Regions from separate parts of the Mesorhizobium sp. P2_C5_2 genome, predicted to be linked through region 1. Evidence: predicted binding sites of a transcription regulator. Region 1 holds the regulator's gene; the other holds the start of a gene.

Region 1 (4,209 bases):
GTCGAACTCCGCGCCCGCGTCGGCATGGTGTTCCAGAAGCCCAATCCGTTCCCGAAGTCGATCTACGAGAATGTCGCCTACGGCCCGCGCATCCACGGGCTGGCCAAGCGCAAGTCCGACATGGACCAGATCGTCGAATCCAGCCTGAAGAAGGCGGCGATCTGGAATGAGGTCAAGGACCGCCTGCAGGAGCCCGGCACCGGCCTGTCCGGCGGCCAGCAGCAGCGCCTGTGCATCGCGCGCGCCATCGCCGTGTCGCCGGAAGTGATTCTGATGGACGAGCCCTGCTCGGCGCTCGACCCGATCGCCACAGCCCGCGTCGAGGAACTGATCGACGAACTGCGCCAGAACTACACGATCGTCATCGTCACCCACTCGATGCAGCAGGCGGCGCGCGTGTCGCAGCGCACGGCGATGTTCCATCTCGGCTATCTGGTCGAAGAGGGCGCCACCGACAAGATGTTCACCAACCCCGACGACAAGCGCACCCAGGACTATATTACCGGCCGCTTCGGCTGAGCCGTCCAGCGGTTGAATTTTCAGGCACGAGGACCAGGATCATGGGTGAACATACCGTCGCCTCCTTCGATGAAGAACTGGGGCAGATCAGCAAGCTGATCCGCGACATGGGCGATCTGGCCGGCTCGATGGTCAGCGGCTCGACCAGGGCGCTGCTCACTTCGGACAACGCGCTGGCGCAGCGTGTCGTCTCCGACGACGCCATCATGGACGCGCGCCAGCGTGAACTGGACGACCGCGCCATCACGCTCATCGCCAAGCGCCAGCCGATGGCCAACGATCTGCGCGCCGTGGTTGGCTCGATCCGCATGGCCGGCGACCTTGAGCGCATCGGCGATCTCGCCAAGAACATCGCCAAGCGCGTCGGCACCGTTGGCCTCAGCGTCACACCGCGCGACCTGTCGCATTCCATCGATGCGATGGCGCAGCTGGTGCTGATCCAGGTTCAAAGCGTTGTCGAGGAGTATGCTGCCGCCGATGCCGCGGCGCTGGCGAAACTCCGGAATGACGACGAGCGCATCGACGTCAAATACACGTCCGTGTTTCGCGAACTCTTGACCTACATGATGGAAGACCCGCGCAACATCACCGCCTGCACGCATCTCCTGTTCTGCGCCAAGAATCTGGAGCGCATCGGCGATCATGTCACCAACATCGCTGAAAATGCGTACTATGTGCTGACCGGCCAGCAATTGCCCGCCAATCGCCCGAAGCAGGACGAGACGGCGATGGCCACGTCGGCCTGACAAGGGTGAACTGCTGATGATTGCGCCACGCATCATGGTCGTGGAGGATGAGGAGCCGCTAGGCGTGCTCCTCCGCTACAACCTCGAATCCGAAGGCTACCAGGTCGAAGTGGTGACACGCGGCGATGAGGCCGAGATTCGGCTGCAGGAAAACGTGCCCGATCTGCTGGTGCTCGACTGGATGGTGCCGGCAGTGTCCGGCATCGAGCTCTGCCGACGGCTGCGGATGCGGCCCGAGACCGAACGGCTGCCGATCATCATGCTGACCGCGCGCGGTGAAGAAAGCGATCGCGTGCGCGGTCTCTCCACCGGCGCCGACGACTACCTGGTGAAACCATTCTCGACGCCCGAGTTCATGGCACGCGTCAAGGCGCTCCTGCGCCGCGCCAAGCCGGAAGTCCTGTCCAGCGTGCTCAAGGTCGGCGACATCGTGCTCGACCGTGAATCGCACCGCGTCTACCGCAAGAAGAGCGAGATCCGGCTCGGGCCGACCGAGTTCCGCCTGCTCGAGTTCATGATGCGCCATCCCGGCCGGGTGTTCTCGCGCAGCCAGCTGCTCGACAATGTCTGGGGCGAGACGATCTATATCGACGAGCGTACCGTGGACGTGCATGTCGGCCGCCTGCGCAAGGCGGTCAACAATGGCCGCATGCCTGACGTGATCCGCACCATCCGCGGCGCCGGCTACGCCATCCGCGAAGACTAGGCCGCGCCGTGCCGCGCCGTTGCCGGCCTCTCAGGCGACATGTTTGCCGGTCTTCGACTGAATCCCCGGCGCGAAAATCTCCTGGTCGACGAAGCCGAGGGCGCGCATGGCGCAGCCTTCGCGGATCAGCGGCAGTTCGTTGGGCTCGGTGTCGAAGGAGATCGACTTCGAGTGCTGGCCGCCGGCAGTCTGGGCGATCGCTTCGCGCAGCGCCGGTTCGATCAGGTCGAAGGCGGCGGCGCTGACCCCGACCATGGCGACAGGTGCGGGATCGATCAGCGCGAACAGGCTGCCAAGGCCGAAGCCGAGCGCTTCGCCGGCCTTGCGGTAGGCTTCCCGCTCCGGGCCGTCGGTCTCCCGGGCGCGCGCGGCAAGCGCGCGCATATCAGCGTCGCCGACATCGACCGGTTCGGCGTCCTCGCTCATCATTTTGGCGCTGCGCCAGATGGCGTAGTTGCCGGCATAGGCCTCGACGCAGCCGCGCCGCCCGCAACGGCAGAGCGCGCCGCCCGGACGGTGGATCATGTGGCCGAACTCGCCGCCAGACGAATGGGTGCCGGTGAACAGTTCGCCTTTCAGCACCAGCCCCATGCCGATACCGTGCGAGAGGAGGATAGCGATGAAATCGTCGCGGTAGCGCTCGGGCTGGCGCCATTGCAGCGCCACCGCCATCATGTTGCAGTCGTTCTCCATGGTGGCCGGAATGCCGAATTCCGCTTCCAGTATATCGGCGAAGGCAATGTCGGTCAGCGGCGTGATCGGCGACCACAGCATGGCGCGCGCCTGCGAATCGGTGATGCCCTGGATGCCCATGGCAATGCGGGCGATGCTTTGGACATCGAGGTCGGGATCCTCGAGCCGCCGCCGCACGATTGCCGTGCATTCGCCGATCAGCTCGTCGCGCGGCATGGTCAGCGTGTCCAGCCGGCGCTGCTCCTCGGCGACCACGTGGCCGGCATAGTCGATGACGGTGACGGAGAGGAAGTTCAGCGACAGCACCACGGTCATCACGGCCGCTGCTTCCGGGTTGAGGCCCAGGCCGACCTGCGGCCGGCCGCGCTTCAGCGCAACGGTCTCGCCAGGTTTGCTCTCGGCCAGTATGCCTTCCTGAATCAAATCAGACGAGATCGCCGATATGGTCGAATGGCTGAGGCCTGTCGTTGCGGCAATCTCCGTTCGCGACGGCTGGCCGGCCCGGCGCACGGCCGAAATCACCATCGCACGGTTGCGACGGCGCAGATCGTCGTGGCGGATACCAACCGACATCTTTTTTGTTTCCTCCCGGTCCCCCCGCGCCTCATGATAGTGGAGGCGGTCAGGGACGCCACGCAAATATTGGCAGAAGCCGGCGGCGCTGTCATTGTTTATTGCGGGTCTCGAAAAAAATCGGCGAGGCCATCAGAATCCATCAGAATCGATGTTGACAGCGCCTCGCTGTTGGACCAGTATTTTTTCGAGGCTCGAAAAAATAGAGCCTCTGTGTGCCGGCCTTCGGGCCAGTTTTGTCGCGCCGCGCGCGGCGCAGGGAGGATTATCATGAACAGATTTGCAGCCGCCATGCTGGCGGGTGTCGCCATGTCGCTGACGCTGGTGTCGGTCGCGCAGGCGAAGGACAAGGTCATCGGCGTGTCGTGGTCGAATTTCCAGGAAGAGCGCTGGAAGACCGACGAAGCGGCGATGAAGGCGGCGATCGAGGCTGCCGGCGACAAGTACATTTCCGCCGACGCGCAGTCCAATCCCGGCAAGCAGCTGACCGACGTCGAGAGCCTGATCTCGCAGGGCGCCAACTCGCTGATCATCCTCGCACAGGACGCCTCGGCCATCGGCCCGGCGGTGCAGAAGGCGCTGGATGAAGGCATTCCGGTCGTCGGCTATGACCGCCTGATCGAGAACAAGGACGTCTTCTACCTGACCTTCGACAACAAGGAAGTCGGCCGTATGCAGGCCCGCGAAGTGTTCAAGGCGAAGCCCGAAGGCAACTACGTCTTCATCAAGGGCTCGGGTTCCGATCCGAATGCCGATTTCCTGTTCTCGGGCTCGATGGAAGTGCTCAAGGAAGCCATCGACTCGGGCAAGATCAAGAATGTCGGCGAGGCCTATACGGATGGCTGGCTGCCGGCGAACGCCCAGAAGAACATGGAACAGTTCCTGACCGCGAACGACAACAAGGTCGATGCGGTGGTCGCGGCCAATGACGGCACCGCTGGCGGTGTTGTCGCGGCGCTGACGGCGCAAGGT
Region 2 (4,209 bases), on a different contig from region 1:
TGGTCGCTGCGGCCATGGGTTCTGATGCGTACCCTCGACATTCCGTTTGAGGAGCGGCTGACGCCGTTCCCGACCGGATCGAGCTGGGACCTCTACCGGCCGTTTTCACCCAGTGGGCGTGTGCCTTGCCTGGTCGATGACGGCTGGGCTGTCTGGGATTCGCTGGCTATTGCTGAGTATCTCGCCGAGCACCACCACGGTGTGTGGCCGGTCGAGGCCAAAGCACGCGCCTGGGCACGTTCGGCCGCCGCCGAAATGCATTCGAGCTTCACTGCCTTGCGCGGTGCTTGTCCGATGAATTGCGGCGTTCGTGTAAAACCGTTCCCGATGTCCGATGCGCTGAAGCAGGATCTCTTCCGGTTGGGCGATCTCTGGAATGATGGTCTTGCCCGGTTCAGCGGGCCGTTCCTTGCAGGCGGCCATTTCACCGCCGTCGATGCCTTCTTTGCTCCGGTGGCGTTCCGCGTGCAGTCCTATGGGCTCTCTTTCGAAGGGGCAGCTGCCGCCTATCCCGCGCAATTGCTGGGGCTACCGGCGATGCAGGAATGGTATGCGGCGGGCCTCGCAGAGACCTGGCGGGAGCCGGACCATGAGACGGAGGTCGCTGCCGCCGGCACCGTCACCGAAGATCTTCGCGCCACGGCATGAAGTCAGCCTGACGGACCCTACATGCGCCCGAGCCGCCTGACGAACAGATAAGTCGCCGCCGCGATAACGGTTGCGATGGCCGTCACCACCCAGAATCCCATCGACGTGTTGACCAGCGGCAGGCCGCCGACATTCATGCCGAACAGGCCCGAGATGATGGTCATCGGCAACAGCACAGCCGTCATCACCGACAGCACATAGAGCAGCTGGTTCGACTGCATCGTTAGCTTGGCCATCAATTCGTCCTGCAGCAGCCTTGTGCGCGCCTGCAACTGCTCGCCGTCGTGATAGAGCGTGTGCGCCCGGTGCGAGAGCCTTGTCGCCATGTCGTTGATCGGGTCAGGCAGCTCATTGCGATGCGAATGGTCGAGATGGCGGAACAGGTTTGTGAGCGTCGCCATCTGCCGGTGGATGACCACGAGCTGACGGCGCGCCTCGACCAGCGACTGCCGCTCGCTGTGCCAGGCATCGCGCACGATGCGGTCCTCAATGCCGTCCAGCGTATCGCCAAGGCCGTGGAGCTCGGCCGCCATGCCGTCGAGCGACTGGCCCATGACCGCCTCGATCAGGTCGGCCGGGGAGCGGAATTTGCGCGATCCGCTGTCCACCGCCTTGCGGACGAGATCGACCGATTCCAGCGGCTGCTTGCGCGCGCCGATCAGCGTCTTGTCATTGAGGGCGAAGCGGAAATGACCGAGCCCGCGCGCCTCCGCCGAATAGTCGTGGCGCAGATCCGGCAGATCGCCGTAGAGCCAGTCGTCCTCGAGATCGATATGGCAGCCCTGGCTCGCGCCGAGGAAAGCTTCGCGCACCGGCGCCGGCAGCGCCGCCTCGGCGGCGATCTCGCGGCGGGCGCGCAGGTCGGACAGCTGGTAGCTGCGCCATGTCCACGCAGCCTGTGCCTCCTCCTTGGTACGCAGGCCCTCGGCAGTGAAATGATAGATGAAGAACAGCCCGTGCTCGTCGGGCAGGTAAGGCGACAGGGGAGTGCCTTCCGCGTTGAGAGCGATGTTCACGGCTCGCCTCGCCAGATCCAGATTTCGACTACGCCGACGCGCGGATGCCGGCCCCTCTTTCGTAACACGAGGCAGGCGGGTTCCGTGTGACAGTTTCTTGACAGGCGATCACAGTCTGTCGATCAGCAGAGCCGGCGTCAAAGATCCTTGCGGAACAGATGCAGGCGATGCAACGGCTTCGCATTGGACTTCTGCTTCTGGGCGAGGCTGGCCTTGTTGCTGTCGCCTGTCCAGGTGTTGCAGCATCGCGGCTAATGCCGGCGAAGAGGGCACGACAAGGCAGTATTGAGTAGATTATTTGGCCGCATTTGGCGTGGAGGCTAGCAAATAGCCGGCGGCCTGGATTGCCGCCGGCTGCGTGGTTGCGGTGAGGATCAGCGCTTTGGCCCGAACCCGGGGTAGGGCGCGAGCGGCACCACTGCGGCAACGTCCATCATGCCGGCCTTGACCAGCGGCAAGGTGGCGAGGTGGCCGCGCACGTCGGTGTCGCTGCCGGCTTCGAACATCATGCCGCTGCCCGGAATATCGCCGCGGTTCCAGACCTGGCGCACGGCGCCTTCGGCATAGAGCGTACGGCGCTGTTCGGCCTCGCCGGGCAGCAGCGGCGCGAAATCGGCATCGCTGAACTTTTCGGTGTTGCGGGTGAGAAGGGCAAAGAACTGCATTTCTGTCTCCTGGGGTTGCGATGCCCGAACTATTGCTGCCGCTGGTCAGACTGTCCAAGACTGATTAGGCTAAAGTTGAGACCTCTCAGGACATTCAGAGGTGGATGAAAATGTTCGACCTGCGTCAGCTCCGCTATTTTGTCGCCGTGGCCGAAGCCGGCACTGTCGGCCGCGCCGCTGAACTCCTGCACATCTCGCAATCGCCGCTGAGCCGCCAGATCATGCAGCTCGAGGCGCAGCTTGGCGTTACCCTGTTCGAACGGGCAAAGCAGCGCGTCCATCTCAATGCCGAAGGCAAGGCGTTTTTGGCGGAGGCACAGGCGCTGCTCGCCAATGCAAGGCGTCTGGAGGAGCTCGGCCGTAACCTTGCCAGCGGTGCGGTCGGGCGGCTCACCATCGGCTATGTCGAGGGCGCGGTGCATGCCGGCCTCGTCAGCCGGATGTTGCGGCAGTTTCGCCGCGACCGGCCGGATTTTCATCTGCAGTTGAAGAACCAGCGCTCGGCCGTGCAACTCGAAGGATTGCGTCAGCGTTCGCTCGACCTCGGCTTCGTCTATGGCCCGCCCGCCGCTGACGATCCCGATCTCGCCGGCATGCTGGTCAGACGCGAGCCGCTGGTGCTGGCGATGCCGCAAAATGATCCGCTCGCCGCCGTCGCCGACATCCGGCCTGAGCATCTCGACGGCCGCGTCTGGATCACGGTGGTACGCCAGCCCGACGACACCAACCGCGCTCAGTTCCTGGCCGCCTGCGCCAAGGCCGGCTTCCTGCCCGACATTGCCTATGAGACGGCCGACCCCCTGACCTCGCTCGGCCTGGTCAGCGCCGGGCTTGGCCTGGCGACGGTTCAGGCCAGCCTGCAAAGCGCGGCACCTTCAGGGATCGTGTTTCGCGATCTGCCGTGGTTCGAGCGCACGGTCTCGATCCATCTGGCATGGCGGCGGCAGGACAAGCGGGCGGTGATTGCGGAGTTGCGGAAGGCAGTAGGCAGTAGGCAGTAGGCAGTAGGGGTTGCCGTTTCTCGGCAGTCTATTCCCTATTCCCTACTGCCTAAGCCCTCACATCTTATCAATCACCGACTGCATGCCTTCTGTCGGCGCATCGACCGACGAGCCCGCCACCATGATGGCGGCGACGATGGCTTCGGGGTCTTCGACCACCAGCGGTTTGACCCGCTGCGCGGTGTGAATGAAGCCTTCGCTCGACATATGGTCGATCAGCGCCAGCATCGGATTCCAGAACCCTTTGACGTTGGCGAAGACGATCGGCTTGCGGTGATGGCCGAGCTGGCCCCAGGTCATCACCTCGACGATCTCCTCGACCGTGCCGATACCGCCGGGCAGCGCCACAAAGGCGTCGGATTTTTCGAACATCTTGTGCTTGCGCTCGTGCATGTTGTCGGTGATCAACAGCTCGTCGAGCCGGTCAAGCGCGGTTTCGGTCGCCTCCCTGTTGATGAGGAAGCGCGGAATGATGCCCGTTACCTTGCCGCCGGCCTTGAGCGCGCCTTCGGCGACGGCGCCCATAATGCCTTTGGTGCCGCCGCCGTAGACCAGCCGCAGGCCGGATCTGGCGAGTGAGCGGCCAAGCAGATGTCCGGCCTTGGCGTAGATTTCATCGCGGCCCGGAGACGAGCCGCAGTAGACGCAGACGGATCGAATCGTGTTCATGCGTGATTGGTGATTGGGTCTGAATGCGGGGTCAAGCCCCAGAGGCTGACAAGCCTGGGCTTTTTCTTGTCGGTTCCGGCAAAACACGCTAGACCGGCGTTAGGTGGCTAAGGGGTAGGGGAAATATGGCTGTTAATCCACTGAAGGCGTTTCTGTTCGCGGCGGGTGGGACCGTCGCGGTCATTGGAACCGCCTATGTATCGGGCGCAC

Evidence for each region. Region 1 encodes PhoB, which activates phosphate uptake and scavenging genes when phosphate is short. Its sites were predicted from a motif close to TGTCATNNANCTGTCAT; they were not measured.
Region 2: the regulator PhoB is predicted to act here: its motif matches at 1,751-1,767, upstream of AC1D1B_RS08810 (CorA family divalent cation transporter).

The regions. Positions count from the first base shown of each region.
Region 1 is NZ_JBFUDV010000008.1:80,623-84,831, reverse strand. Features, by position in the region: gene pstB (phosphate ABC transporter ATP-binding protein PstB) at 1-519, shown strand, start outside; gene phoU (phosphate signaling complex protein PhoU) at 561-1,265, shown strand; gene phoB (phosphate regulon transcriptional regulator PhoB) at 1,282-1,971, shown strand; gene AC1D1B_RS26800 (ROK family protein) at 2,002-3,237, opposite strand; gene xylF (D-xylose ABC transporter substrate-binding protein) at 3,508-4,209, shown strand, end outside.
Region 2 is NZ_JBFUDV010000002.1:392,482-396,690, reverse strand. Features, by position in the region: gene AC1D1B_RS08815 (glutathione S-transferase family protein) at 1-648, shown strand, start outside; gene AC1D1B_RS08810 (CorA family divalent cation transporter) at 666-1,664, opposite strand; gene AC1D1B_RS08805 (muconolactone Delta-isomerase family protein) at 2,039-2,329, opposite strand; gene AC1D1B_RS08800 (LysR family transcriptional regulator) at 2,440-3,330, shown strand; gene AC1D1B_RS08795 (LOG family protein) at 3,388-3,999, opposite strand; gene AC1D1B_RS08790 (LysM peptidoglycan-binding domain-containing protein) at 4,125-4,209, shown strand, end outside.